DNA from 2 places in the Streptomyces sp. 142MFCol3.1 genome. Region 1 is predicted to be linked to the other one. Evidence: riboswitches for the same ligand, from Rfam matches in the RefSeq annotation. Region 1 holds a riboswitch; the other holds the start of a gene.

Evidence for each region. A riboswitch is a leader RNA that binds a small molecule or an ion and turns the genes downstream of it on or off. The one in region 1 is predicted to bind cobalamin.
Region 2: linked by a shared signal. The riboswitch ahead of H305_RS0120625 (ribonucleoside-diphosphate reductase subunit alpha) and the one ahead of H305_RS0127835 (cobalamin biosynthesis protein) in region 1 are both predicted to bind cobalamin.

The regions. Positions count from the first base shown of each region.
Region 1 covers NZ_AUKV01000020.1:57,514-72,634, reverse strand. Annotated here, with positions in the region: gene cobN (cobaltochelatase subunit CobN) at 1-118, opposite strand, end outside; gene H305_RS0127840 (cobyric acid synthase) at 115-1,623, opposite strand; gene H305_RS0127835 (cobalamin biosynthesis protein) at 1,673-2,635, opposite strand; cobalamin riboswitch at 2,744-2,887, opposite strand; gene H305_RS0127830 (hypothetical protein) at 3,151-3,372, opposite strand; gene H305_RS0127825 (inorganic phosphate transporter) at 3,385-4,638, opposite strand; gene H305_RS0127820 (lysozyme) at 4,816-5,565, opposite strand; gene H305_RS0127815 (class II aldolase/adducin family protein) at 5,762-6,484, shown strand; gene H305_RS0127810 (alpha/beta hydrolase) at 7,035-8,159, shown strand; gene H305_RS0127805 (hypothetical protein) at 8,361-9,764, shown strand; gene H305_RS0127800 (VOC family protein) at 9,796-10,209, opposite strand; gene H305_RS0127795 (neutral zinc metallopeptidase) at 10,397-11,287, opposite strand; gene H305_RS47205 (PQQ-binding-like beta-propeller repeat protein) at 11,490-12,428, shown strand; gene H305_RS0127785 (ABC-F family ATP-binding cassette domain-containing protein) at 12,521-14,119, shown strand; gene H305_RS0127780 (helix-turn-helix domain-containing protein) at 14,513-14,734, shown strand; gene H305_RS0127775 (enoyl-CoA hydratase/isomerase family protein) at 14,871-15,121, shown strand, end outside.
Region 2 covers NZ_AUKV01000013.1:127,247-142,367, reverse strand. Annotated here, with positions in the region: gene mctP (monocarboxylate uptake permease MctP) at 1-1,306, shown strand, start outside; gene H305_RS0120630 (GNAT family N-acetyltransferase) at 1,602-2,126, shown strand; cobalamin riboswitch at 2,158-2,340, shown strand; gene H305_RS0120625 (ribonucleoside-diphosphate reductase subunit alpha) at 2,475-4,856, shown strand; gene H305_RS0120620 (ribonucleotide-diphosphate reductase subunit beta) at 4,919-5,875, shown strand; gene H305_RS46595 (hypothetical protein) at 6,046-6,399, shown strand; gene H305_RS0120610 (helix-turn-helix domain-containing protein) at 6,407-7,384, shown strand; gene H305_RS0120605 (cytochrome P450) at 7,409-8,818, opposite strand; gene cyc1 (epi-isozizaene synthase) at 8,815-9,900, opposite strand; gene def (peptide deformylase) at 10,269-10,919, opposite strand; gene H305_RS0120590 (tetratricopeptide repeat protein) at 11,053-12,033, opposite strand; gene H305_RS46590 (HD domain-containing protein) at 12,254-13,522, opposite strand; gene H305_RS46585 (HD-GYP domain-containing protein) at 13,519-15,075, opposite strand.

The sequences.
Region 1 (15,121 bases):
CGGGCAGCTCCGCCACGACGTCCACCCGGGTCGGATTGCCGATCCGGTACGGGGCACCGGAGGCACGGGCCGCCAGCAGATCCGTGTCGGCGGTCGACAACAACAACACTGTGCTCATGCGGGCGCTCCCGGTGGAATGAAAGGCAGTCCTTGCGGCGCGCCCGACTCGATGAGCCGCAACAGCGCGTCCGTGTCCGCGTGTTCCTCGATCAGATCGCCGAGCCGGTCCAGCTGCTCCTCGCGCAGCGCCGCGAACGACGTGTCCGCGGCCGGCACGAAGCGGCGGCCCGCGGCGGCGGCCACCTCGCGCAGGAAGGCCCGCCGGAATCCGTCCGACTCCAGCGAACCGTGCCAGTGGGTGCCCCACACGGAGCCGACCCGGCATCCGTCCAAGAAGGCTTCCCCACCGGTGACATGGGCGACACCGTGGTGGATCTCGTACCCCTCGACCCGTTCGCCCAGGGCCTCGCCGACCGGTCTGGTCAGGGTCTTCTCGTGCGCGAACCGCACCCGCACCGGCAGCAGTCCGAGCCCGTCGACGTGACCGGCGCGGCTCTCCACGCCGTCCTCGATGTGCTCGCCCAGCAACTGGAAGCCGCCGCAGATGCCGAGCGTGGGCCGCCCCTCGGCGGCCCGGCGCAGCAGCGCGTCGGCGAGTCCGCGCTCGCGCAGCCACTCCAGCGCCTTCACGGTCCCCCGCGTCCCGGGCACCACGACCAGGTCGGCGTCGGCGAGTTCCTCGGCCCGGTCCACGAACCGCACGACCACGCCCGGTTCGGCGGCCAGCGCGTCGACGTCCGTGAAGTTCGACATGAGCGGGACCGCGCAGACGGCGACCCGCAGAACGTCCTCGCCGACAGGGGCGCTGACCCCCGACTCGCGGACCGCCCCGCGCAGCGACACCCGCAGCCCGTCCTCCTCGTCGATGCCGAGGCCGTGCCGGAACGGAAGCACACCGTAGGAGGGCCGCCCGGTGAGGTCCTTCAGCATGTCGAGACCGGGATCCAGCAGCGAGACATCACCGCGGAACTTGTTGACGAGGAACCCGGCGACGAGCGCCTGGTCCTCGCGCGACAGCAGCGCGACCGTCCCGAAGAAGGAGGCGAACACACCGCCGCGGTCGATGTCGCCGACGACGAGCACGGGCAGCCCCGCATTGCGGGCGATGCCCATGTTCACGATGTCGGTGCGCCGCAGATTGATCTCGGCAGGACTGCCGGCCCCCTCACAGATCACCGCGTCATACGTGCCCCGCAACTCGGCCAGACAGTCCAGGACCGTGCCGAGGAGCGCCTGTTGGCGGCCCCCGTGGTAGCCGCGCGCGCTCATCTCGCCCACGGGCCTGCCCATGAGCACGACCTGACTGCTCCGGTCGCTGCCCGGCTTGAGCAGCACGGGGTTCATGAGCGCGGTCGGCTCCACGCGTGCGGCCTGCGCCTGCATGGCCTGCGCGCGCCCGATCTCGGCGCCCTCACGGGTGACGAACGAGTTGAGGGACATGTTCTGCGCCTTGAACGGCGCGACCTTGACGCCCCGTCGCACCAGCCACCGGCAGATCCCGGCGGTGACGACGCTCTTGCCGGCGTCGGAGGTCGTTCCGGCGATCAGCAGTCCGCCGCTCATGACAAGGCTCCTTCGCGCGCTCCGGCATCCATGGCGTACCCCTCCCCGGTCATGCCCCGGCCCCTCGTCGCCGCGCGGCGACGCGCCCGAGGAGCGTGCGCGCGACGGCGCACGCGCCCAGCGCCAGCCAACCCACGCGACGCGACAGCCGTACGGCCCGTTCGATGTCGGCGACGGCCACCGCGCGGCCGTTGCCGTTGAGGACGGGCCGGTGCTCGACCCGGCCCGCGTACGAGAGCGTCCCGCCGAGCCGCACCCCGAGCGCCCCCGCGAACGAGGCCTCCACCGGACCGGCGTTGGGACTCGGATGCTTGTGGGCGTCCGTGCGCCAGGCGTGGGCGGCGCCGCGCGGGGCGCCACCGGCGACGGTCGCGAGAACGGCGGTCAGCCGCGCCCCCGGCCAGCCCGCGACGTCGTCGAGCCGCGCGGAGGCCCAGCCGTACCGCCGGTACTTGGGCGACTTGTGCCCGACCATCGCGTCGAGCGTGTTCACGGCGCGGAAGGCGACCAGACCGGGGGCTCCGCCGACGGCCCCCCACACCAGGGCTCCCACCACGGCGTCGGAGGTGTTCTCGGCGACGGACTCGACGACGGCCCGCGCGATCCCGTCGGCGTCCAGCGCCTGGGGGTCGCGCCCGCACAGGTGCGGCAGCCGTTCCCGGGCCGCCTCCACGTCGCCCGCGGCGAGCGCCGAGCCGATCGCCCGCGCCTCACGGCCGAGTGTGGTGCCGCCGACGACGGCCCAGGTGGCCGCGGCGGTCAGCGCGACGGAAGCGGCGGGGGAGGGCCGGACGGCACGGTGGGCGAGGGCGGCGAGGGCGGTGGCACCGCCCACGCACACGGCGGTGTGCAGCGCACCCCGTCCGCGGTCGTCCCGCCACAACACCCGTTCCACGGCGCCCGCGGCCCGCCCGAACACGGCGACCGGGTGCCCCCGGCGAGGATCACCGAGCAGCAGGTCGCCGAGAAGGCCGGCGGCGGCGCCGTACGCGAAGACGCGATCGGCACGCATCGGTTCAGCCGGCCGTCAGGTCGGTCTCAACCGTCGTTAGCGTCCTGCGCAGAGCACTTGGGCAGCCGTGCATGGCGACATGTCCTCACTCAGGGTGTCCACGCCCTGGTTCGACGAGACCGGCGGTGAGAGTTCCTGGCTCCCGGGACATCTCTTCCCCGGTGACAGTGGCGGGACCGCGCCGGACTTGCACCGGCTTCCTCTCTTGCCGCCGTACTTGGCTCCGGCAGTCCACCACGGGGCGAGAACAGCCGTCAACTTGCTGTTGACCTGCGAGGAGAGAGTGTGCTGAGCCCCACACCGCCACCACGCCCGGCTGCCCGCCAAGACCGAATTGCACCGTGTCCCGGGGCCGTTGCGCAGGCCCGCGGCCCGCCTTCCGGCGACCTGGGACGCATCCCGCCGGGCGCGACCGCCCGCAGTCCTCGCGCGCCCCCGGGCCCCGGCACGACGACGGGCGGGTACGGGACGCCATGTCCCGTACCCGCCCGTCGTGCGGCAGAGCGTCGCCTGTGTCAGGAGACGATGATGAAGATCCCGTACGCCACTGCCGCCGCGCAGGCCGCGAAGCAGGCGTACGCGCCGGTGACCGCGAGGGCCGCCGAGTCGCCCCGGACGGACGCCGACTCGCGCTTGGAGAGGCCGACGATGCCGAGGGTGAAGAGGCCGACGAGTGCCACGGTCGCCCCGAGGCTGACTCCGAAGACGGAGCCGAGGGCTGCCCAGTCGATGTTCATGCTGTTCGTTCCTTACACCGTGGCCGGGCGGGTGGGCTCGGCGGAGGGGCCGGGGTCCGGCACCGGGATGGTGGCCTTGAGCTCGGTGTCGGCCGCGGTGACCGGGCCGGCCGGCGGCACGGCGACGGCGGCCATCGCCGTGGTGACGACGCCCGCGGGCTCGGCGTCGACGTCGTTCACGTTGTGGACGGTGACCGGCTGGCGTCGCGACAGCGTCCAGATGGCGCCGGCGCCGGCGACCAGCAGCACGCCCGTGAGGACGATGCCCCAGGTGCCCTGCTTGGTCAGGAACTCGGCGGAGGCACCGGCCAGACCCGCGGCCGGCAGGGTCAGACCCCAGGCCACGAACATGCGGGTCGCGGTCGACCAGCGGACCACACCGCCCTTGCGGCCGAGGCCCGAGCCCATCACGGCGCCGGAGCACACCTGGGTGGTGGAGAGGGAGAAGCCGATGTGCGAGGAGGCCAGGATGGCCGTCGCGGCGCTGGTCTGGGCGGCGAAGCCCTGCGGCGGCGCGAGGTCGGTGAGGCCCTTGCCCATCGTGCGGATGATGCGCCAGCCGCCCAGGTAGGTGCCGAGCGCGATGGCCATACCGGCCGAGACGATGACCCAGGTGGGAGGGTTCGAGCCGGGGGCGATGACGCCGCCGGTGACCAGGGCCAGGGTGATGATGCCCATCGTCTTCTGAGCGTCGTTCGTGCCGTGGGCGAGGGAGACCAGGCCGGCGGAGGCTATCTGGCCGGCGCGGTAGCCCTTGGCGGTCGCCTTCTCCTCGACGCGACCGCCGATGCGGTAGGTCAGCCGGGTGGCCAGCATGGCGGCGATTCCGGCCACGATCGGCGCGGCCACCGCGGGGATGAGCACCTTGGTGACGACGGTCGAACCGTTCACCGACGACCAGCCCGCCGACATGACGGCGGCACCGATGAGGCCGCCGAAGAGTGCGTGGGAGGAACTGGAGGGCAGACCCAGGAGCCAGGTCAGCAGATTCCACAGGATGGCGCCGACGAGCGCCGCGAAGATCACTTCGGTGCGTATGCCCTCTTCGTTGATGATTCCGCCGGAGATCGTCTTGGCGACCTCCACCGAGAGGAACGCACCGACGAGATTCAGCACGGCGGACATGGCCACCGCCGTCTTGGGCTTGAGAGCGCCGGTCGAGATGGTCGTCGCCATCGCGTTGGCAGTGTCGTGGAAACCGTTCGTGAAATCGAACACGAGAGCGGTGACGATCACGATTCCGAGGAGGAGCGTGATGTGTTCCATTTACCCAGGCTTCTGTTGGACGTCAGTGGCATGTGGACCGTAAGCAACCTGGGTGAACGGAAGATGAACTGAGGCGGACCGGGGGGTGTCTCAATCGGTGGGATGTCCCTCCGTTTACGCCGGAGGGGACCCCCGCTCCTCGAACGCAGGCGGAATATCGGGATCCGCTACCAGTGTCTAGCCTCGGGTGAGCCTCTTGAGTCCGGACATGGACCCATTGAAGAGATTTTGGTCACCCGGCAGGCTGCCGCTGTTGTCGTACTGCCAGAACGTCCAGTACGACCAGCCGGCGGGCAGGGTGCCGGCATCCGCGGAGTCGTAGCGCGCCAGCCACAGGGCGTGGTTCGCGCCGAAGGCCCGGCTGGCGCCGGTGCAGGTGTTCCACCAGTGCGTGGTCGTGTAGATCACCGGGCGGCGGCCGGTCCGCCGCTTGACCTCGTCGCTGAACGCCTTGATCCAGCTCACCATCCCGGCCTTGCTCAGGCCGTAGCACTTGCGCTTGCCGTACGGGTTGTACTCGATGTCCAGCGCGGGCGGCAGCGTCCAGCCGTCCGCGCGCCAGGCGCCGCCGTTGCGCACGAAGTACGCGGCCTGGGTGGTGCCGGAGGACTTGTCCGGCACCGCGAAGTGGTAGGCGCCGCGGAGGATGCCCGCGTTGCGCGCGCCGTTGTACTGCCGGCCGAAGTAGGGATTGCGGTAGGTGTGGGACTCCGTCGCCTTGACGTAGACGAACCGGGCACCCTTCGCCTTGGCGCTCCGCCAGTCGACGTTCTTCTGGTGAGAGGAGACGTCGTGCCCCTCGGGTTTTCCCGCAGCGCCCGCCGGGAGCGCGGTGAGGGCGGTGCCCGCCGCGGTGAGCGCCGCCACGACGGCCGTCGCGGCCGTGGTGCGGACATGGCGATGGAATGGTTTGTGATCACGGGCCATATTTCCCCCCGGAATGGCGACGTGTGCGACAAATCCCCCAGAGGCTACTGGAAGATCGGCGACCGGACGTCGATCACCGGCCAATCCACCTCGGAGGGTGATCCGTGCCCATATGTGCCCTTACGGAGGCGTGGGCTCCGGCCTAAAGTGCCCTCGCCCGCGACGCGTCGAGGTCACCTGCTGGCAGGATCGCGGCATGGCTGAACAGCGGCGGGACGCACGGGACGTGCGGGAGGAAGCACAGGCCGCGGGTGCGCGGGACGCGAGGGACGTGGGGGACGCGGTGGCGCGGGCCTGGGAGGAGCTCGTGGCGACGGCCCGTCGGACGGTGGCCGACGGACTGGTCGTCGGAACGTCGGGCAACGTGTCGGTCCGCGTCGGCGACACCGTCCTGGTCACGCCGACGGGAGTGCCGTACGACCGTCTCGCGCCCGAGGACGTCGTCGGCGTCGGCCTCGACGGGCGGCAGGTGCTCGGTTCGCTGCTGCCGACGAGCGAACTGCCGATGCATCTCGCGGTCTACCGCGCGACGGACGCCGTCGCCGTCGTCCACACCCACGCGGCCCACGCGACGGCCGTCTCGACGCTCGTCCCCGAGCTCCCGCTGATCCACTACATGGCCGGCGCCCTCGGCGGACCGGTCCGTGTCGCCCCGTACGCGACGTACGGCACCGCGGAGTTGGCCGAGAACATGCTCGGGGCCCTCGACGGCCGCACCGCCTGCCTCCTCCAGAACCACGGCACCGTCGCCCACGGCGCGTCCCTGTCCCAGGCGTACGACCGCACGGCCCAGCTGGAGTGGATGTCCCGCGTCTGGCTCCTCGCCGCGTCGGTCCCCGGCCTCACCCCGAACCTGCTGACCCCGGCCCAGGTGACCCGGGCGGGCGAACACCTGAAGACCTACGGCCAGAAACCGTAGCCCCGACCGCCACCGTCACTCCTCCGGCCGACTCCGGACCCGGGGGTCGCGCAGGACCGGCCATCCGCGGTCGGGGGTGCTTGTCCCGCCGCCGGGGCGCCCGGTCGGGGGTGCTTGTCCCGCCGCCGCGGCGCTCGGCCGGGGGTGCTTGTCCCGCCGCCGGGGCGCTCGGCCGGGGGTGCTTGTCCCGCCGCCGGGGCGCCCGGCCGGGGGTGCCTGTCCCGCCGCCGGGGCGCCCGGCCACGACGGACCGTCCGGTGGTGACGAGCCCGGGCACGGGTGGAGTCCCGCCCGCCTCGGCCAGGGGAGAGGCGCCCTCCAGCCGCTGTGGCGCTCGTCCGGGACGGACCACCGCTGGTCCGGCACGGGTGCGGCGTGCCTGCCCGACCGGGGGAGAGATTCCCTCCCACCGACGCGGCGCCCGACCGGGACGGACCACCCCGGTGGTGCCGAGCCCGGCGCGCCCAGACCCACGGAAGGCCCCCCCGGTCCTCGGGCGTGCCCCGCGCTCCCACTGGCCGACCACGGGCTCCCCCGGGAGACTGAACCCGTGCGCACTGTCAAAGCGACGGCCGCAGCCGTCACCGTAGCCATCGCCGCGGGCGCAGCCTCCGTGGCGGCCGGCCGGTTCGCCAGCGACGCCGCACTGAAGGCGTCACCCGGCCGGCCCCTGCCCACCGAACCCCGGCTCACCGTGCACGCCACGACGGCCGGCGGGATCACGCTCACCCGTGATCTGGCCTCACTGCGTCCGGGCACCTACGGCCTCGCAGGCAACGGCTCCCACGCGGTCGTCGGCCCGGTCCTGCGCGGCACGCCCCACCCCGCCGACACGGTCGTCCGCCGTCTGGAGCGCGTCACCCACGGCGCCCTGGAGCCCGGCGACAAGGTGTGGCTCACCCCCAACCTGCACATCGGCGACCCGAGCTCCGCCCTCGGCCTGGAGACCGCCGACGTCGACGTCCCCGGCGAACTCGGCGCGCTGCCCGCCTGGTTCGTGCCCGCGGTCCGCGACACGTGGGTGATCGCCGTGCACGGCCTGGGCACCACCCGCGAGCACCCCATGAACGTCATGGAGTTCCTGAACCGCTACCACTTCCCGGTGCTCGACATCGCCTACCGCGGCGACCTCGGCGCCCCCCGCTCCCAGGACGGGCTGAGCCACCTCGGCGAGACGGAGTGGCGCGACCTCGACGCCGCCATCCGCTACGCCGTGCGGTACGGCGCCGAACAGGTCGTGCTGTACGGGTGGTCCACCGGCGCCACCATGGCCCTGCTCGCCGCCACGCGCTCCGCCCTGCGCGAGCGGATCTCCGGGATCGTCCTTGACTCGCCGGTCCTCGACTGGAAGGCCACGCTGCGCGCCCTCGCCACGGCCCGCCACACGCCGGGCGCCCTGCTGCCCCTCGCGGTGCGCGCCGCCCAGGGCCGCACGGGGCTGCGTGACGAGCGGCTGGACGGCGCGCATCCCGACCACCTGAAGGTGCCCACCCTGCTGGTGCACGGGCCGGACGACACCATCGCCCCCTGGGGACCCTCGCGCCGCTTCGCCCAGCGCCGCCCCGACCTGGTCACCCTGCACACCGTCCCGCAGGCCCCGCACGGCGCCATGTGGAACGCCGACCCGGAGACCTACGAGGAGGCGCTGCGCCGGTTCCTCACCCCCTTGATGTAGCCCTGGGCCGGCTCTGTCGCCGCTTCGCGGGAACCTCTCCGGCGAAGCCGCGCACCCGCTTCCGGTTCGGTGTCGGACGACTCCCGCGACGGCCCGTGCCCGCCTGTGAAGAGCCCCCGGAGCCCCGCCCCGCGAGCACCCCCGTCGCCCTCCGTGGCATTCCGTTTGGGTTTTCGGACCGTCAACCGGAAGACTGCACCCGTGACGTCCCGTAATCCGCGCGACTCCAGGCTCCGACTCGTCAGCCCACGGCCCCTGGCCGCCGCCCCCCGAGCGGTGACACAGCGCCGCACGCGCCGCCCCGCCCCGCGGCCGCCCGAGGGCACGCCCCCGCCCGCGGAGCTGGCCAGCATGGCGCGCACCCGCCTGGCCGGCGCGGCCCGTGTCGCCCGCTGGGCGGACGCCGCCCTGCGCCCGGGCCGTGACGGCGGAACCCCCGACGGCAAGGGCACCTTGTCCGAGGCCACCGCCGAACGGGCTGCCGCCGACCTCGGGCTGAGCACCGCTCAGGTCCGCGCGGACTGGGACACGGCACGCCTCGCGGGCCTCGTCGAGGTGCACGGCGACAGTGCCCGCCCGGGATGGCGGCTGCGCGCCTGGGACCGCGACGACAGCGCCGTCCTGCGCGGCTGGGTCGCCCTCTTCGACGCCTGGTCGCTCGCCCACCCGGAGCCCGAGGACCGCGAACCCGCCGCCGTCGCCGAGGTCGTCTCCGCGATGCCCCAGGTGCTCTCCTTCCTCCAGCTCTCCGCCGGGCCCGTCCCGATGGAACAACTCCTCGACCTGCTGGAGCAGCGCGTCACGGAACTGCGCACCGCACGCTGCGAGGTCTCCTACGGCCCCCGGCCCGAGGCCGCACCGGAGGGCCCCGGGATCGCGGACGCGGAACTCGCCCCCCTCCTCGACTGGGCCCTGCACGCCCTGGCCTCCGTCGGCGCCCTCACCTACGGGGACGGACAGGCCACCCTCACCCCGCTCGGCAGCTGGGCGGTCTGGGTCAAGCTGGAGCAGATCTGCGTCGCCGCGCAGAGCCCCGCCGGGAACATCGAGCAGTCCGCCGAGGACATGCTCCGGGGCTGCGCCCAACTGCGCCCGAACGCCGCCCGGGCCGAGTACCGCGCCTGGCTCGCCGCCCGTCCCGTCGGCAGCGCGATCACCGAACTCCTCGACGCCGCCCGTGGCGAGGACGCCCTGACCCGCGGCCTCGCCTTCGAAGCCCTGCGCGTCGTCGGCGCCCCCGCCGAGCCCGATGTACGTGCCGTGGCCGGCGAGACCCCGCTGCGTCCGTACGCCCTGCTGTGGCTGGCCGAGCACGACGGCCACGACCCCGAGGACGCCCACGAGGTGCTCACCCGGGAGGAGGCGACCTGGCTGTGGGTGGACACCGCCGCCGCCGTCGCCGATCACGGCGAAGCCCCGCTCCTCGTACGGCACTTGGAGTCGGCCGTGCAGCCGACCGTGCCCGCGCTGCTCGACGCGGTCCGCGCGGTCGGACACCCGCGCACGGTGCAGGTCCTGGTCGCGCTCGCGGCCGCCCACCCGGATCCGGCGCTCGCCAAGGCCGTACGCCGGGCGGCCTTCCAGGTGCACACCGGAGGCAGCTGACGGGCGCGTCCCGCGAGCCGGTCCTCGAGTCCTACGCCCCTGTCTCCGGGGCGTAGGTGCCGAAGCTCCAGATGTTGCCCTCCAGATCGCGGGCCATGTAGTCGCGGGAGCCGTAGTCCTGGTCGGTCGGGGGCATCACGATCTCGGCGCCGTGGTCCACGGCCTGCTGGTGGTGGGCGTCGATGTCGTCCACCACCACGTACACCCCAGCCGGGCCGGCGGCCTTCATCGCGGTGTCGAACGCTCCGCCGCGGCCCTTGGACCCCAGCATCACCGCGCCGTGGCCCTGGACCAGCTCGGCGTGCATCACCGTGCCGTCCTCGCTCTCGTACACCGACGCCTCGGTGAAGCCGAAGGCCTCCGTGAGCTGCCTGATGGCCGCTTTCGCGTCCGCGTACAGCAGGGTCGGGTAGATGCTCGGGCGCCCGCCGTCCAAACCTGCCATGCCGATCACTCCCTCTGGTCCCGCCGCCGGTTCTCGACCTGTCGCCCAGTCTCGCACCGGTCACTGACAACGCCCCGCCGATCGCGGGCCGCCGCGACGGCGACCGGCGGGACGTGCGACCCGGCGGAGCGCGAAGGCCACCGGAGCACATGATCTGACGGGGCGTACGGACCGGGGGAACGGCCGCTCAGCGGAACGTGTTGCACTGCGCCATGTCGCCGCTGCTGAAGCCCCGGTAGAACCACTGCTGCCGTTGCTCGGAGGAGCCGTGCGTCCAGGTCTCCGGGGTCACCCGGCCCTGGAACCTCTCCTGGATCCGGTCGTCCCCGACGGCCGCCGCCGCGTCCAGGCCGTCGCGTATGTCGGCGTCCGTGAGGCTGGTCAGCAGCGCCTTGCCGGTCGCCGGGTCCTTCGTGGTCGTCGCGTGGCTCGCCCACACCCCGGCGTAGCAGTCGGCCTGCAGCTCAGTGCGCACCGAGTTGCTGTTCGCGCCGGTCACGCCGTCCTGTGCCTTGGCCAGCGTGCCCATCAGGTCCTGCACGTGGTGCCCGTACTCGTGCGCCACCACGTACGCCTGGGCGAACGGGCCGCCGCTGGAGCCGAACCTGTCGCGCAGTTCGTCGAAGAAGCCGAGGTCCAGGTAGACCTTCCGGTCGCCCGGGCAGTAGAAGGGCCCGACGGCGGACGTGGCCGTGCCGCACGCCGTGCCGACCCTGTCGGTGAAGAAGACCGTCGGGGAGGGCGTGTAGGTGCCGCTGCGGCGTGCGAACTCCTGTGTCCAGAAGTCCTGGACGCTGTTGACCACCGCCACCATGCGGCAGTCCTCCTTGGTGTTCGCGTCGCTTCCCTTCTTGCAGGTCTGCTGGACCTGCGCGAGGGAGGAGGCGGTCGCGTCCGGCTGGCCGTCGCCCGAGGACAGGCCGAGCTGGTCGGGGCCGACCCCGAAGAACAGACCGAGGATCAGGGCCATGAGCGCGGCGACGCCGCCGCCGACGGTCGCTCTGCCGCCGGGGATTCGACTGCCGCGCACATCCTGGACCTCGGAGGTGTCCAGGTCGGCGTCGTCGTCGAACTGCATGCGCACACCACCCTCTGCCGCACGTCTCTGCGTGCCGCCATCCTCGTACGCCCCCGCAGGCCCGGCCATTCGGACGGACGTCCGAACGGGCTACGCGCCCGCCCCCGTCCGTCGTGTCGGCGGCCTCCCGCCGCCCGCGCGTCTACGCTCTGCGCCTGTCCCGTGGGACGGTCCGTGACCGTCGGAACACCCGGGACGGTCCGTGCTCCCCGCGCGGGCCGCCGAACGTGGCCGTCGGGGCGAGGGGGTCAAGGTGGTCGTCGCGCGCATCGGTGTACCGGACGCGCCGCCCACGGCCCCGGACACCTCGCCCGCCCCCACGATCCCGGTGACCCCGGCCCCGCCCACCCTCCCGGTCGCCCCGGTTCCTCGCGCCGACCCTCCCCCCGCCCCGCCCGGCGCCGTGCGGCTGCCCCGCCGGGACGCCCGGCGCCGCACCGCCCGAGCGTTCCTGTCCGTCGCCCTCGCGTTCCTCCCGGCGGTGCCGCTTCTCGTGGCGGCCCACAAGGCACGTTCCGCGCCCTTCGGGGACCGCCTCACCGTCCACGCGCGCGCGGAGCACGGACCGCGGCCCGCGCTGCGCGCGCGAGGGACGAGGGTGGAGGCGTACGACGTGGCGACCGGGCACCCTCGCTGGACCTACGCGCGCGAGGGGCGGCGGCCGCTCGTCGTGCTCCCCGCGCGCGGGGACGCGATCGCCCTCTGGGACGACGGGCTGGTCACCGCGACCGTGCGGGACGACGGCCGCGCGGTCCGCTGGCACCGGGCGCTCCCCGACGCCGCACCTTGGCTCGCGGGCCGCGGGGGAGCGGGCGTACTGCGCGTCCTCGGCCCCCGCGTGCTCGCCGTCGTCACCCCGCTGCGCGTCGCCGCCTACCGCCTCGCCGACGGCGACCTGCGCTGGGTACTGCCCGCCCGCCCGGGCTGCGCCTTCGCCCCCGCGCGCGCGGTGCGCCACGACGGCGCCCTGCTGATCGCCCAGCCGTGCGCCACCGCGGACGACTGGACCGGCGAGATCGTCGCCGTCGACGAGCTGGGCAGGATCACCGCCGACCGCGCCCCCCTGGGCGGCGAACGAAGGGGCGAGCATCACAGCGCCGGGCACCCGCACGCAGAAAAAGCGCTTGCACGGCCCCGTTAGACTTGGCCCCATGGCCATTCTCCTCGCGCAATAGACGGCGGGAACGTCCTCAGCCGCCCATCCCGCCACCCATCCGCCCCAGGAGCATGTCCGTGATCTCCGCCTCCGCCATCGAGCTGCGCGCCGGCGCCCGTGTCCTCATCGAGTCCGCCACCTTCCGTATCGCCAAGGGCGACCGCGTCGGTCTCGTCGGCCGCAACGGCGCGGGGAAGACGACCCTCACCAAGGTTCTCGCGGGGGAGGGCATCCCCGCCGGCGGCACCGTCACCCGCTCCGGCGAGGTCGGCTATCTGCCGCAGGACCCGCGCACCGGCGATCTCGACGTGCTCGCTCGCGACCGCATCCTGTCCGCGCGCGGCCTGGACACCCTGATCCGCAAGATGCGGCAGAACGAGGAGCGGATCGCCACCGGCGCCGGCGCCACCCGTGACAAGGCCATGCGGCAGTACGAGCGCCAGGAGACGGAGTTCCTCACCAAGGGCGGGTACTCCGCCGAGGCCGAGGCCGCCACCATCGCCGCCGCGCTCAACCTGCCCGACCGTGTGCTCGGCCAGCCGCTGCACACGCTCTCCGGCGGTCAGCGGCGCCGTATCGAGCTGGCCCGCATCCTGTTCTCGGACGCCGACACCCTGCTGCTCGACGAGCCGACGAACCACCTCGACGCCGACTCGATCGTCTGGCTGCGCGACTACCTGAAGACGTACCGCGGCGGCTTCATCGTGATCTCCCACGACGTCGACCTCGTCGAGACGGTCGTCAACAAGGTCTTCTACCTCGACGCCAACCGCTCCCAGATCGACGTCTACAACATGGGCTGGAAGCTCTACCAGCAGCAGCGCGAGGCCGACGAGAAGCGTCGCAAGCGCGAGCGTCAGAACGCCGAGAAGAAGGCCGCGGCGCTGAACGCGCAGGCCGACAAGATGCGCGCCAAGGCGACCAAGACGGTGGCCGCGCAGAACATGGCCAAGCGCGCCGACAAGCTGCTCGCCGGCCTCGAGGCGGTCCGCGTCTCCGACAAGGTCGCCAAGCTGCGCTTCCCCGAGCCCGCGCCCTGCGGCAAGACGCCGCTGATGGCCGAGGGGCTGTCGAAGTCGTACGGCTCGCTGGAGATCTTCACCGACGTCGACCTCGCCATCGACAAGGGCTCGCGCGTGGTCATCCTCGGCCTCAACGGCGCGGGCAAGACAACCCTGCTGCGGCTGCTCGGCGGCGCCGAGCAGCCCGACACCGGCAAGGTCGTCGAGGGCCACGGCCTCAAGCTCGGTTACTACGCGCAGGAGCACGAGACCCTCGACCCGGAGCGCACGGTCCTGGAGAACATGCGCTCCGCCGCCCCCGACCTCGACCTGGTCGAGGTCCGCAAGGTGCTCGGTTCGTTCCTGTTCTCAGGCGACGACGTCGACAAGCCGGCCGGTGTCCTCTCCGGCGGCGAGAAGACCCGTCTCGCCCTCGCGACGCTCGTGGTCTCCTCGGCGAACGTGCTGCTGCTCGACGAGCCGACGAACAACCTCGACCCGGCCAGCCGCGAGGAGATCCTCGGCGCGCTGCGCACCTACAAGGGCGCCGTCGTCCTCGTCACCCACGACGAGGGTGCCGTCGAGGCCCTCCAGCCGGAGCGGATCATCCTGCTGCCGGACGGCGTCGAGGACCTGTGGGGCGCCGACTACGCGGACCTGGTCGCCCTCGCCTGACCCCTGTGACACGGCCACGGCCCGCCCCCGCCACGGGCGGGCGGGTCAGCCCCGCTTGATCGAATGACTGATCCACTGCGTATGGATCATTCGGCCGATCCGTGATCCACCATCTGTGTGAGATCTCCTCGTACCGAGGTGTGTCGTACATCGATTTTGCGGCCGAGCCCTTTGTTCCCAAGGTCTCGGCCGTCTTGCGTCGCTGACCAGGTACTTCGCTGAAGAACCCGTTCGGGCGTACGGAACGGGACGGCCGGAATGAAAGATTCCACTCGTGGGGACGGGCTCCTGTCGTCAAAACCTTGTCTTACGGACCTTGCCGAATGGGTGGCCATGACGCCCGGGAGGGGTGATCATGAGAGTCCAGAGCGCACTTCCCATGAGGAGGCACGGGTGGCCGAGACTCTGAAGAAGGGCAGCCGGGTGACCGGCGCCGCGCGCGACAAGCTCGCGGCAGACCTGAAGAAGAAGTACGACTCCGGTGCGAGCATCCGGGCGCTGGCCGAAGAGACCGGCCGCTCGTATGGCTTCGTGCACCGGATGCTCAGCGAGTCGGGCGTCACGCTCCGAGGGCGTGGCGGAGCGACGAGGGGCAAGAAGGCCGCCTCGGCCTGAGGCCGGGCGTCCCCATCGGCTTCGGTGGTGGCCACCCGGTCGGTCGCACGATCGGCCGGGTGGTTACTGTGCAGTCACTTAGGTGTGTCTCCGCTGGGCACGCACCTGATCCGACCGCACCCATCGGAGGCGCCCCATGGCTTCGCTCGACCCGGTACTCGACAAGGACGGCGTACGGCTCACCGTCGACGACGCGATCGCCACGGTGACGCTGACCAACCCGGCCAAGCGCAACGCCCAGAGTCCTGCTCTGTGGCGGGCGTTGACACAGGCCGGCCGGTCACTGCCGGGCTCCGTCCGGGTGGTCGTCCTGCGCGCCGAGGGCAAGTCCTTCTCCGCGGGGCTCGACCGGCAGGCCTTCACGCCGGAGGGGTTCGACGGGGAACC
Region 2 (15,121 bases), on a different contig from region 1:
CTTCCTGCCGCGCCTGTGGTCGGTGTCCCACAAGCACGGATACGTGACGACGTCCGACTTCGTGCGCGGCCGCTTCGGTTCCAAGGGCCTGTCCCTGGCCGTGGCGATCACCGGCATCCTGGCGACCATGCCGTACATCGCGCTCCAGCTGGTCGGCATCCAGGCCGTTCTGGACGTGATGGGCGTGGGCGGCGGCGACAACACCAACTGGTTCGTCAAGGACCTTCCGCTGCTCATCGCCTTCGGTGTGCTGGCCGCCTACACCTATTCCTCGGGCCTGCGCGCCCCCGCCCTGATCGCGTTCGTGAAGGACACCCTGATCTACATCGTGATCGCGGTGGCCATCATCTACATCCCGATCAAGCTGGGCGGATTCGACGAGATCTTCAAGGCGGCGGGCGACAAGTACACCGCGGCCGGCGCGGGCGGCCTCGTGCCTCCCGAGGCGGGCCAGTGGACCTATGCCACGCTCGCGCTCGGCTCGGCCCTCGCGCTGTTCATGTACCCGCACTCGATCACGGCGACGCTGTCCAGCCGCAGCCGCGAGGTGATCCGCCGCAACACCACGATCCTCCCGCTGTACTCGCTGATGCTGGGCCTGCTCGCGCTGCTCGGGTTCATGGCGATCGCGGCCGGGGTGAAGGTCACGAACGGCCAGCTCGCGATCCCGCAGCTGTTCGAGAACATGTTCCCGGACTGGTTCGCGGGTGTGGCCTTCGCGGCCATCGGCATCGGCGCGCTGGTCCCCGCGGCCATCATGTCGATCGCCGCCGCGAACCTCTTCACGCGCAACATCTACAAGGACTTCATCAAGCCGGACGCCACTCCGCAGCAGGAGACCAAGGTCTCCAAGCTGGTCTCGCTGCTGGTGAAGGTGGGCGCGCTGGTCTTCGTCCTCACCATGGACAAGACGGTCGCCATCAACTTCCAGCTCCTGGGTGGCATCTGGATCCTGCAGACCTTCCCGGCCCTGGTCGGCGGCCTGTTCACACGCTGGTTCCACCGCTGGGCGCTCCTCACGGGCTGGGCCGTGGGCATGCTCTACGGCACGATCGCCGCGTACGGGGTGGCCTCGCCGACGCAGAAGCACTTCGGCGGCAGCGCCAAGGAGATCCCCGGCATCGGGGAGATCGGCTACATCGGCTTCACGGCGTTCACCCTGAACGTGGTCGTGACGGTCGTCCTCACGTTCGCGCTGCGTGCGTTCAAGGCCCCGGACGGCGTCGACGAGACGTCCGCCGAGGACTACACGGCGGACGCGGGCGACCCGGGCGTCGAGGTGGAGCTGCCGGTGGCGGCCCACTGAGCTCACGGTTCCACACTCCGCGGCGCCCCTCGGTCAGGGGGGCGCCGCGGTCTTTTTCCGCGCCGCGGACACGTGTGGGCTGCCGGGTCCGACCGGCACCGACACACGCATGCGGGCCGCCGCATCCGACCGGCACCGACAAACGCATGCGGGCTGCCGGGTCCGACAGAAGCCGGGTGGACCGCCGCGCCCCGAGGCCGAAGGGCGGACTCGGACCGTCGCGCCCGCCCGGCCCCGATGGCCGCCCCCTGGGAATCCGGCGGCCCTCCCGCGCGATCTCCCACAGACTGTGCGCATGGACACAGTCATCCGCGTCGCGCGTCCCGAGGAGTACCCGGACCTCGGCGAGATCACCGCCCAGGCCTATCTCCGCGACGGACTGCTCGACTTCGGGGAGAGCGACGCGTACCTGGGAGAGCTGCGGGACGTGGCCAAGCGCGCCGCCGCGGCCGACGTGCTCGTCGCGGTCGGACGCGAGTCCACGCCCGGCACGCAGCGGCTGCTCGGTGGGGTGACCTTCGTGCCGCGCGGCGGCGCCATGGCCGACATCGCCGGCCCTGGCGAGGCCGAGATCCGCATGCTCGCGGTCGCCCGCGAGGCACGTGGCCGAGGTGCCGGGGAGGCACTCGTCCGCGCCTGCCTCGATCGCGCGCGGAACACGGAGGACTGCGTACGCGTCGTGCTGTCCACCCAGCACTCCATGCACGCCGCCCACCGGATCTACGAGCGCCTCGGCTTCACCCGCACCCCGGACCGCGACTGGAACCCGATCCCGGAACTGGACGACATCCGGCTGCTCACCTATGAACTGACGCTCTGACAGCTCTTCTGCCACCCTCCGAAGCCGACACGACACAACATGTGGGGGTGGTCCCGCGGCCCGGCACAAGATGTATGCTCATGCTCGCTGTCGCCGCAGGGGAATCCGGTGCGAATCCGGAACTGTCCCGCAACGGTGTACTTGTGCGTGTTCGCGTATTTGCCTGCACGCGCTGGCTTCAGTCCGAGGACCTGCCGACAGCGCACCCCGGCCGTCCGGCCCGGGTGCCGACGACGTCCGGGCCTCGCGGAATGGGCCGGTGGACGCGGCGTGCTGCTCTCCGGTCAGCGCCCCCGTGTGCCTCCGTGCCTCCCGACAGGCCCCGTGCCGAGCGAGGGAGAGCCCCACGTGACCATCGCGCCAGCCGATCCGGCTTCAGCGTCAGCGCAGCAGGCCCCGGTGGAGACGGACGGTCCCGGTACCGCGCTGCTGCGGGTCCTGACCGATCTCACCGCCGACCTCCCCGACGCCGACCCCGGCCGGGTCGCGGCCGCCGCGCTGCGCGGCCGGTCCGCCCGGGCGGACGAGGCGGAGCTGCGTGAGCTGGCCACCGAGGCGGCGGCGGGACTCATCTCCGAGGACCCCGTGTACTCGCGGCTGGCCGCCCGGCTGCTGACGATCAGCATCGCGGCCGAGGCCGCCTCGCAAGGCGTCGCGTCCTTCTCCGAGTCGGTCGCCGTCGGCCACCGCGAGGGTCTTGTCGCGGACCGTACGGCGGAGTTCGTCCGCCTGCACACGGCCCGCCTCGACGCGCTCGTCGACGTCGAGGGCGACGACCGCTTCGGCTACTTCGGCCTGCGTACCCTGCACAGCCGCTATCTGCTCCGCCACCCGATCACCCGCCGGGTGATCGAGACACCCCAGCACTTCATGCTCCGGGTGGCGTCGGGTCTCGCCGAGGACGACACCGTCCGCTCCGTGGACGAAGTCGCCGCGCTCTACCGCCTGATGAGCCGCCTCGACTATCTGCCCTCCTCCCCCACGCTCTTCAACTCCGGCACGCGGCACCCGCAGATGTCGTCCTGCTACCTCCTCGACTCCCCGCTGGACGAGCTCGACTCCATCTACGACCGCTACCACCAGGTGGCCCGGCTCTCGAAGCACGCGGGCGGCATCGGGCTGTCGTACTCCCGCATCCGTTCGCGCGGTTCGCTGATCCGCGGCACGAACGGGCACTCCAACGGCATCGTCCCGTTCCTGAAGACCCTCGACGCCTCGGTCGCCGCGGTGAACCAGGGCGGCCGGCGCAAGGGCGCGGCGGCCGTCTACCTGGAGACCTGGCACTCCGACATCGAGGAGTTCCTGGAGCTGCGCGACAACACCGGTGAGGACGCCCGACGCACGCACAACCTGAACCTGGCGCACTGGATCCCGGACGAGTTCATGCGCCGGGTGAACGAGAACGGTGACTGGTCGCTGTTCTCCCCGGCCGACGTGCCGGAGCTGGTCGACCTGTGGGGCGACGAGTTCGACGCCGCCTACCGCAAGGCCGAGGAGGCCGGGCTCGCCCGGAAGACCATCCCGGCCCGCGACCTGTACGGCCGGATGATGCGCACCCTCGCGCAGACCGGCAACGGCTGGATGACCTTCAAGGACGCCGCCAACCGGGCCGCCAACCAGACCGCCGAGCCGGGCCACACAGTCCACTCCTCGAACCTGTGCACCGAGATCCTGGAGGTCACGGACGACGGGGAGACGGCGGTCTGCAACCTCGGTTCGGTCAACCTCGGTGCCTTCGTGAGCAACGGTGACATCGACTGGGAGCGGCTGGACGAGACCGTCCGCACGGCCGTGACGTTCCTGGACCGGGTCGTCGACATCAACTTCTACCCGACCGAGCAGGCGGGCCGTTCCAACGCCAGGTGGCGCCCGGTGGGCCTCGGCGCGATGGGTCTCCAGGACGTCTTCTTCAAGCTGCGGCTGCCCTTCGACTCGGCCGAGGCGAAGGCGCTGTCCACGCGGATCGCCGAGCGCATCATGCTCGCCGCGTACGAGGCCTCAGCAGACCTCGCCGAGCGCAACGGCCCGCTGCCGGCCTGGGAGAAGACCCGTACGGCGCGCGGTGTGCTGCACCCCGACCACTTCGACGCCGAGCTGACCTGGCCGGAGCGCTGGGCGGCACTGCGGGAACGCGTCGCCACGGTCGGCATGCGCAACGCGCTGCTGCTGGCCATCGCGCCCACCGCCACCATCGCGTCCATCGCGGGCGTGTACGAGTGCATCGAGCCGCAGGTCTCCAACCTGTTCAAGCGCGAGACGCTCTCCGGCGAGTTCCTCCAGGTCAACTCCTACCTGGTCGCCGACCTCAAGGAGCTCGGCGTCTGGGACGCGCGCACCCGGGAGGCGCTGCGCGACTCCAGCGGCTCCGTGCAGGACTTCGCGTGGATCCCCGCCGAGGTCCGGGCGCTGTACCGCACGGCGTGGGAGATCCCGCAGCGCGGCCTGATCGACATGGCCGCGGCGCGCACCCCGTTCCTGGACCAGTCGCAGTCGCTGAACCTGTTCATGGAGACGCCGACGATCGGCAAGCTCTCCTCGATGTACGCGTACGCCTGGAAGCAGGGCCTCAAGACGACGTACTACCTGCGCTCGCGCCCGGCGACCCGCATCGCCCGCGCGGCCCAGGCGCAGGCGCAGCCCGAGAAGACGATCCCCGTCCAGCAGGTGGCCGACCCCGACGCCGTCGCCTGCTCCCTTGAGAACCCCGAGTCCTGCGAGGCCTGCCAGTGACCACCGCCCCGAACACCGAGAAGAGCCTGCTCGACCCCGGCTTCGAGCTGACTCTGCGCCCGATGCGCTACCCCGACTTCTACGAGCGCTACCGGGACGCCATCAAGAACACCTGGACCGTCGAGGAGGTCGACCTCCACTCGGACGTCGCCGACCTCGCGAAGCTGTCCCCGGCGGAGCAGCACCTGATCGGCCGTCTGGTCGCCTTCTTCGCGACGGGCGACTCGATCGTGGCGAACAACCTGGTGCTGACGCTGTACAAGCACATCAACTCCCCGGAGGCGCGGCTCTACCTGAGCCGGCAGCTCTTCGAGGAGGCGGTCCACGTCCAGTTCTATCTGACGCTGCTCGACACCTATCTGCCCGACCCGGAGGACCGGACGGCCGCCTTCGCGGCCGTGGAGAACATCCCCTCCATCCGCGAGAAGGCCGAGTTCTGCTTCAAGTGGATGGACTCGGTCGAGAAGCTGGACCGGCTGGAGAGCAGGGCGGACCGCCGCCGCTTCCTGCTCAACCTCATCTGCTTCGCGGCGTGCATCGAGGGGCTCTTCTTCTACGGTGCCTTCGCCTACGTCTACTGGTTCCGCAGCCGCGGCCTGCTGCACGGCCTCGCGACCGGCACCAACTGGGTGTTCCGCGACGAGACGATGCACATGTCGTTCGCCTTCGAGGTGGTCGACACGGTCCGCAAGGAGGAGCCGGACCTGTTCGACGACCAGCTGGAGCAGCAGGTGACGGACATGCTGCGGGAGGCCGTCGAGGCCGAGCTGCAGTTCGCCCGCGACCTGTGCGGTGACGGTCTGCCGGGCATGAACACCGACTCGATGCGGCAGTACCTGGAGTGCGTCGCCGACCAGCGGCTCTCGCGGCTGGGCTTCGCTCCTGTGTACGGCTCGGAGAACCCCTTCTCCTTCATGGAGCTCCAGGGCGTGCAGGAGCTGACCAACTTCTTCGAGCGGCGCCCGTCGGCGTACCAGGTCGCCGTGGAGGGCACCGTCGACCTCGACGAGGACTTCTGACGGGTGCACCGTGGGCGAGGCCGGGCCGCTCGTGCGGCCCGGCCTCGTCATGTCGCGCCCACCCCGCGGCGCCCAGCCGGGCCGGAACGGGCCTCGCCACGGTGCCGTGCCCGGGGGCAGGTGGATCCTGGAGCGCGGGTGGCACGTCCAAGCGGCAAGGAGGTCATCTCATGCGCCGAACGACCCACCACCGGATGCCGGCCCTCGCCGCGCTGGCACTGCTCCTCGCGGGCTGCGGCACGCGGGGCGGGGGCGAAGCGGGCGGCAGCGGCACCGTGTCACCCGCCCCCACCACCCCGAAGAGCTGCGCCGCGGCACGGGCGGAGCTCGCCGCCACCGACACCGGCCGTACGTTCTGCCTGTCCGTGGGCGAGGTGATCCGTATCGGGCTGGACGGCACGTCCGCGCGGCCGTGGGCGCCCGTCAAGGCCGGCGGCAGCGGTCTGGAGGCCACCAACAGCGGTGTCGTCCTCCAGGCCGGTGACGCCAGCATGCGCCCCAGTGTGCCGTGGAAGTGGCAGTAATTCGAGGGTGCCGGACAGTCCTGCCACGAACGTGGCCGCCATCCTGCTCGACGGTGTACATCCCTTCGAACTAGGCGTGGTCTGCGAGGTGTTCGGGCTCGACCGCAGCGACGACGGCCTGCCCGTCTACGACTTCGCCGTGGCCTCGGCCGAGGGCCCGGACCTGGGTACGCATGTCGCGGGCCTCACCCTGTCCACCCCGTACGGCCTCGACCGGGTCGAGGAGGCCGACCTCGTCGTCGTCCCGGCCGGCGAGAACTTCACCGGCCGGGAGTACCCGCCCGCGCTGCTGGAGGCCCTGCGCCGGGCCGTCGGCCGCGGGGCCCGCGTCCTCAGCGTCTGCTCCGGGGTCTTCGCCCTCGGCGCGGCCGGACTCCTCGACGGGCGGCGGTGCAGCGCGCACTGGCGGCACGCGGAGGAGCTCGCCCACCGTCATCCCCGGGCGATCGTCGAACCGGACGTGCTGTACGTCGACGAGGACCCGGTGCTCACCTCCGCCGGCACCGCCGCGGGCATCGACGTCTGTCTCCATCTGGTCCGCAAGGAGCAGGGCCCGGAGGTCGCCAACGCCATCGCCCGCCGGATGGTGGTGCCCCCGCACCGCGACGGCGGTCAGGCCCAGTACATCGAGCGCCCGCTGCCCCGAGCCCCGGGCGACACGATCGGCGACGTGCTGGCATGGATGGAGCGGCACCTCTCCGAGGACGTGACCGTCGAACAGCTCGCGGCCCGAGCCCGCTTGGCCCCGCGTACCTTCGCGCGCCGCTTCCAGCAGGAGACGGGTACCACCCCGTACCGCTGGATCCTGCGCCAACGGGTACTCCTGGCACAGGAGTTGCTGGAGGCCACGGACGAGACGATGGATGCGATCGCGAGCCGGACCGGGTTCGGCAACGCGGCGGCCCTGCGCCATCAGTTCGTCCGGAGCCTGGGCACCACCCCGCAGACGTACCGGCGCACCTTCAGGGGCCCGCGGGCTGCCTGAAGGTGCGCCGGTGGGCGCGGCGGATCAGCGCGGACGTGCCGTGAGCAGCAGCTTGTGCGGGCGCAGGGTGATGCCGACACGGGTCGTGTCATTGGACCCGGACACCTGCTCGTAGCGCCAGCGGGACGCCACGGTCGCGGTGATCAGGGTGAGCTGCGCCATCGAGAAGTGGTCGCTCGGGCACTTCCGGTTGCCCAGGCTGAACGGACGCATCGCGTACTTCGGGATGTCCTTGGACCGTTCCGGAAGCCAGCGCTCAGGATCGAAATCCAGGTGCTGCCGGTACGAGCGGGGGTCGCGCTGGATCGCGTACGGGCTGTAGACGATGTCGGCACCGGCTGGAATGCGATAGCCGCCGAGCTCGGTTTCGGTCACCGCCCGCCGCGTCAATATCCATACAGCAGGGCACAACCGCATCGCCTCGACGACGACATTGTTCGTGTGGGACAGCTTCCGGACGTCGTCGAATCCGACGGGTCGGTCCCCCACGACGGATTTGACCTCTGCGGCCACCTTGTCCGCCTGTTCCGGATGTTCCGCAAGGACCTGGAGGAGCCACATGATCGTGGATGCGATGGTTTCACTGCCGGGCGTCAGTATCGCGACGACTTGGTCGTGGATCTCCTGTTCGTCGATGGGGTCGCCGTTGTCGTCCTTCGCTTCCAGCAATGCCGTCAGCAAATCGTCCGGCTTTTGACCAGATGACCGTCGTTCGTCGATGATCTCGTCCACGAGGTCATGCAAATCGGCCAATGCGTGGTCGAATTTGCGCAATGGGGGAAGAGGCAGCCGATAGAGCGGCCCCGCCGGGATGACCATGCGCCGGTACATGCCGCGGAACACGGTCGTGAGCGCGACGCTCAGCCGCTCCGCACGCTCGTCCATGAACTTGCCGCGCAGCAGGCAGCGGGCCGCGATCCGGACGGCGACACGGAACGACTCCGAGGTGCAGTCGACCGTCGTCCCCGGCTCCCAGCGGGCCGCGAACGCACGCGCCTCCTCCTCCATGATCGGCCCGTACTCGGGGATGATGTCGGCCCGGAACGCCGGCTGTATGGTGCGCCGTTGGCGCCGGTGCTGCGGTCCGTTGGCGGTGGCGACGCCCTTCTTGCCCAGCAGTCCTTCGAGGGACTCCCACAGCGGGCCGCCGATCTCGTAGTCGGGGTCGAGCGCCAGCGCGCCGGTGAGCGCGGGAGTGGTGACGGCATACACCGTCTTGGGACCCAGCTTGAGCCGGACGATGTCGCCGTGGTCGCGGAGCTGGGCCAGGAAGCCCAGCGGGTCGCGGACCAGTTTCCAGCCGTGGCCGAGCCCCGGTACACCGCCGCCCGCGAGCGGCGGGACGGACAGCTCCGGCGCACGGGGGGCCGGAGTCCGCGGGGGTGCCGCCCGGTCGAGCGCGGCCGAGAGCTCGGGGGATGACTCGACGGTCATTTCTCACCTGCCGCTTCATTGTTGACGTACGGGGGTGTGGAGCGGTCGTCCCAGTTGTCGACCATGTACCGGCCCGACTCGTGGTGGAACCAGTACACGGAGCTGAACCAGTTCCGCATATTTCCGATGCACGCCCTGACGGCGACGCCCGTCGCCTTTTCCTCCACGGTGCCGTCCATGAGGGAGTCGGCGAGCCGTAATGCGTCCCGTTCGGCGACGAGGAATTCACTGATGCATTCCTCGACGCGCCGCCTTATTTCCGTTACCGCCTCTTCGAGTGTCAGCCCGTCGTGATGAATGAGACTGATTCCGAGATTGTGGACCTCGTCACCCGCTATTTCCTTGGGAAGCGAACACAGATCGTTGTACCAGGCGGCGAATTCCTGACTGAGCAGTGCCGCGCGCTCATAGGCCGGGTGTTTCCGTACGGTGACGGGAAGTTCGAATTGTGCGCTGGGCTCCAGCAGATCGGTCCAGATCCAGTGCGCGAATGTCAGTCGGCGTAGTTCCAGGTATGCGTCGACCGTGGGGACGGTGCCGGACGTACGGTTGCGGAATTCTCGGTCGTACGCCTCGATCACCGCATGGAAGTGGAGTGCGAACCGCTCGTTCCACTTCTTGCCGAGGAACGAGTACAGGCGCACCATGCTGTCCGCGAACCCCGCGACCAGGGGATCGGGGTGGTGCAGGTGGTCCCCGGGGGAGTCGAGGGCCGCGTGGAGCCGGAACCTGAGCCTGCGCCAGGCGTCGGCCCGGCCGTGGATGACGTCCCGGTCGTGCCGGTCGTCCCAGACGAAGAACCAGGCGCTGTAGTCCGCTATCGCCTGCATGACGTCGTCGGGGGCGCCTATGTAGTAGCCCGCCATGAGGTCGGTGTAGCACAAGCCGTCGGCATATTCCTCGACCTTGTCCGCCGGCATGAGCCGTTTTTCGAGGAGCCAGGTCCTGGTCTTCTCCTGGAGCCTGGGCCAATACGGGTGCAGTTGCCGGGGAAACTCTGACTCGATCACCGGAAGAGAGAGCGCTGGTGGAACCGCGACCGCTGTCGGTGTCGATGAAGTGCCGTGTGAGAAAGCATGCACGAACAAACCCCTCTCAGCCGCCTGTTGGCGGTACGCCCCTCCCTGTGCCGGGCGTGCGCCGTTGCGTATCCCCGCACTCCCCATTCAGCACCACAACTGACCGTTCTGGGAACGGATTTGCTCCACTCACTACCCCACGATGCCGAGAATCTCCCCTTGTGTGACTGAATATGGATCACTAGAGGAGCACAAGGGATCGAACGTGCGACGCACGCACGAACGGCGCCTGGCCAGGAAGGTTCCCTGACCAGGCGCCGTTCGAGAGGGCTCACGAGAGGCCGTGAGTCCCACCTGTCATTTTCTGTCTCAGTCGTTCGCGAGGGCGGGCGCCGGTGGCCCGACCGCTCCCGGGGCGGTCGCCGGACCGCTCAGTCGTTCGCCACGATCGGGTAGCGGGGCTCGCCCTCGGCCATCTGCCGCAGCGCGTCCTTGCGCTCACGCTTGGAGAGACGGTCGATGTACAGGTAGCCGTACAGGTGATCCGTCTCGTGCTGGAGGCAACGGGCGAAGTAGCCGGTGCCCCGCACCTTGACCGGGTTGCCCTTCTCGTCCTGCCCGGTGACCTCGGCGTAGTCGGGACGGGCGAGCGGCGCGTACGCGGTCGGCACCGACAGGCAGCCCTCGTTGCTGTCGTCCAGACGGCGCAGCTCGGCAGGCAGTTCGACGAGCACGGGGTTGCAGACGACCCCGACGTGCCGCTTGCCCTCGTCGTCCATGCAGTCGTACACGAAGACCTTCAGGTCGACGCCGATCTGGTTCGCGGCCAGGCCGACGCCCTCGGCGGTGCGCTGGCTGGCGAACATGTCCGCGACCAGCTGGTCCAGCTCCCCGCCGAACTCCGTGACGTCCTTGCACTCCTTGTGCAGCACGGGATTCCCGACGACAGTGATCGGCCTCGAGGTCCCGCGCTCGCGGTAGGCCGTCTCGCGCTCCTCGCAGTCCTCGGTGTCGATGACGAAGCCGTCGTCGTCCACGGGGAGCACGCCCGCGTGCTGCTGATCGGTGTCCTGCTGCGCCATGACGACGTACGCCTTCCTCAAACCTTGGGAAATTCTGCGAGTACAGCCTACGGGGAGCGACCGGGTGACTTCCCGGCGATCCCACGGGACGGTCGCGGCCCGGCCGGCTTCCGCGGCCGTCGTACCGGCGCGCTCAGCAGACCTCTTCCAGGTCCCGCCAGTCCCGGGAGTCGGGGCTGTCGGCCACCCAGCCGTCCAGCAGACCGCGCACCAGCGAGGCCGGCGCCGCGAGACCGCACTCCCGCTCGGGCACCCACAGCTGCCCGTCGGTGCGGTGACCGAGCGGCCCCGGGTGGCCGGGTTCGCTGTGGTCGTGCGGGTCCAGGTGCTCGCCGTCACCCTCGTCGGACGGCATCCGCGACTCGGAGCACATCCGGCACAGCAGCCGTACGGAGGACGACCAGTCCTCGGCGGCGAAGCCCGCGTCCGCCGCGAGCTGCTCCAGCGCGTCGCGGTCGTCCTCGGTGGCGGCCTCCAGGAGGACCACCCAGGTGGGGACGGGCGAGGGCGCCCACAGCTCGATCTCGTCGAAGACCGGGTAGGCGTGTCCGGCGGCTGTGGTCCGCTCCCCGTGGGGCACCCCGTCGTGCAGCACGACCTCGCCCCAGCGCCGTCCGGAGGACGGCAGCGGAATGGACAGCACCTCCACGCGGGCGGGGTCGAGCCGCCGCCCCCACACCACCTCGGCCTCCCCCTCGGGGGACAGCCGTACGGCAGCACTGCCGAGGTCCATGCCCACCGGCTCCCCGGAGACCGCGGCGCCGCCCGGCACCCGCAGCCCGTACGCCTGCCAGGCGCGCCGGGCCAGCGGCCAGTCCTGAAGGGCGGTGGCCGCGATGCCCACGTTCCACCAGTCGGGCGCCCCGGTCTCCCGGTCGAGCAGCGCGACGGCCCGCAGGCCCGCCGCCCTTGCCTGTTCCCAGTCGTGCCGGAACTTGTGCAGCAGAGCCAGGTTGAACCAGGACTCGGACAGCCACGGCTCCAGGTCCGCGGCGCGTGTCAGCAGCGCGCCCGCGTCCTCGTACCGGCCGTCGCCGATCAGCGTGAACGCACGATCGGTGGCCTGCCGCCATGAGGCGGAGGGCCGGTGCCGTCCCTTGCCGAAGATCCTCACGATTCCCGCCTGCCAGTTCCTTGCGTTTCCCGCCTGCTGGTCCTTCGAAGAGTCCCTTGAAGACAGTGCAGCCCCGGGCTGGCCCGTGCCCCCGAACACCCTCTTCCTCGCATCCAACCACGTACCGTCGGACGGCCGCTCATTACCCATGGGTTACCCCGCCCCGGGCGAGGTCAGACCGGCCCTCGGTGCCCGGGTCGCCGCCCCCGGTCCGACGTTCTCACCCGTCGGTCCTGTTCTGCGACAGCACCCTGGCCAGCGACTCCACCACTTCCGGCTGGTAGTCGTGGGCCGTGGCCAGCCGGAGTCTCTCCAGCGCGGCCAGCGGCCCTTCGGGTCCTGCTTCCCTGGCCATCTCCTCGTATGCGTTCACGGTCCGGACGATCCGCGCGGTCATCGGCTGCTCCCGGTACGGGTCGGCCTGCCGCTCCACGACCACGGCGACCTCGGCGTCCACCCCGGTCTGGCGGACGACGGCCCCGCCCAGCAGTGCGATGCGCCGCTGCTCGTCCGCGGGCAACGCGGCGGTGGCCCCGGCGGGCACGGGGTCGACGAGGCTGAGCTGGCCGATGTCGTGCATGAGTGCCGCGTACTCCAGCACGACGAGGTCGGGCGCGGTGAGCCCCAGCTCCCGGCCGACGGCCCGGCTGAGGGCCGCCACCCGGCGTGCGTGCCCCACGGGCGTGTACCCGGCGATCTCGGTCGCCCGTGCCAGGGAGGCGATGGTCTGCCGGTAGGTGACCCGCACGGCCGCGTACCGGCGGAAGGAGAGCTGGGTGAGCAGCAGGGGGAGCGAGAAGACGGGCAGGGCCCACAGTCCGACCACGGCGGCCGCCAGCGACATCACGGCCCCCGTCGCGCAGACGGCCGATCCGATGCCGAGCGTGGCCCGCAGTTCGTCCCGCAGCAGGGGCCCGAACGGCCACCGGGCGCGCGAGTGCGCCATCGCCGCCGTGAGGACGGCGTCGCACAGCGCGGTGAGCACCAGCAGGGCGACCAGGAGCACCGCGTACCTCGGACCGCCCCACTCCAGCAATCTTCCCTGTTCGTAGAGGGGTTGGAAGCAGACGGCGGCGAAGGCGACGGTCAGCACCCGCCGGGTGAGGTGATCCGTGGTGGGCGCGTGGCCCCTGGCCACGTGGGGCACGCTGCCGAGCAGGGTGGCGGCCGACACCACGGCGACGACCTGGAGGGCACCGTGCTCGCTGGGCCGTCCCGCCTGCTCCCCGAGCAGGGCGTACGACAGGGCCGCGGCGGCACCGAGCGGCGCGGACTCGCGTTCCTCGGCGCCACTCCAGCGGGTGAGTTCCCCGAGAGTCACGAGGAGGCCGAAGGCGAGAGCGGTGCCCCGGTCGTCGAGCCCGTTCCACAGCGTGGAGGCGAGGGCGGCGAGCCCGAGCAGGGCGGCACCCGTGCGGGCGAGGGCGTTGAACGCGGCTGTGCCCGAACGGGTGAGGGCGGGCGCCGGGAGCGGCCGGGACAGGCTCATGGGCCTCCCCCGATCCCGATGTCCTCGGCGCCACCCCGGACACCGTCCTCCTGCGACGCATCCTCGCCCGGCCCGGCGCCGGGCGCCGCCCCCTCCGGCTGTCGCCCGTTCACACCCGTACCGCCCTCGGGCCCGCAGCCTTCACCGGGCGACGCCTCGCTCACGGGCGGGCCGGGCGGGCGGGAGCGGTTCGGGCCGGGGCCGCTCGACGCGGGGACCTGCCGGCCCCCCGCTCTCCGCGGGCCCGCCGGTGCGCCGGCCGGCGACGTGGTGTCCGCGGTGACCACGGGGTGCCAGCCGTGCCGGGAGAGCGCCCGGACGAGCGCCCGCACCATCCCGGGGTCGAACTGCGCTCCCGCGCACCGCTCCAGTTCCTCCAGCGCGGCAGGCACCGGCCGGGCTCGCCGGTACGAGCGGGTGGACGTCATGGCGTCGAACGCGTCCGCGACGGCCACGACCCGCGCGAATTCGGGAATCTGCGCCCCGACCAGGCCGTACGGGTATCCGCTTCCGTCGAGCCGCTCGTGGTGGTGGAGGATCGCCGACCGGGCCTCCCCGAGGAACCCGATGCCCCGCACCATCTCGTGCCCGTACTCGGGATGCAGTTCGATCACCCGCCGCTCCTCGGGGGTGAGCGGGCCGTCCTTGCGCAACAGCCGCGTCGGGACACCCAGTTTGCCGACGTCGTGGAGAATGCCGGCGAAGCGGAGGACCTCGACGCGCCGGTCGTCCATGTCCAGTTCGCGCGCGATCATCATGGCCGCCTGGCCGACCCGTTCGCTGTGCCCGCGGGTGTAGCCGTCCTTGATGTCGACGGCCTGGACGAGCGCGCGGATGGTGGCCTGATGGGCGGCCCGCTCACGGTGGTACTGGGCGAACACCCAGCAGGACACGTACATCGGCAGCAGCACGAGCAGCGCGGCGACGGGCCCGTACGGGCTGCGCCACAGGACCGCCATCATCAGCCCCGCGAGCCCGTGCACGCCGACCGGCGCGAGGGAGCGCGCGAACAGCCCGCACCAGGCGGCGCGCGCCGGCACCCGTTCGGCGAGCGCCAGAATGCCGCCGTCGAGGGCGGTCAGCACGAGGCAGAAGGTGAGCACCGCCGCCCCGGCGGGCAGCAGCGCGTACGGGAAGTCGGGCGCGAGGACCGCGTCCCGGCCGCCCAGCGCCCCGTGCACACGGGAGGCCGCCCAGACCGCGACGGCGAGTTGCGAGGCGCGCCAGACGCGGCGCAGCCAACGCGGGCGTTGTTCGACCTGGGTGAGCAGGGCACCCGGCACGGCGACCAGCGCGGCGGCAGGGGGCGGCAGCAGAAAGGCCCCGGCCAGCAGCACGGGGAGGAACGTGCCCATCCCCGGCGGGGCATCGCGGTCATGGGCGGTTCTGGAGGCGCGCCGGAGCGGGATCCGCTCGCACCCGGCGTAGAGCAGGGCCATCAGCGCGACGATCCACCACGGGGCGCGCAGGTCGGGCAGCGGAGCCAGACAGGCCAGGGCCGCGAGGGCGACACACGCCACGTAGACGCGGGCCCACGCCTGGACCGACCCCATCTCCTCGCCCCCTCCCCGGTTTCCGGCTCCGGAGCCTAGGGCGGTG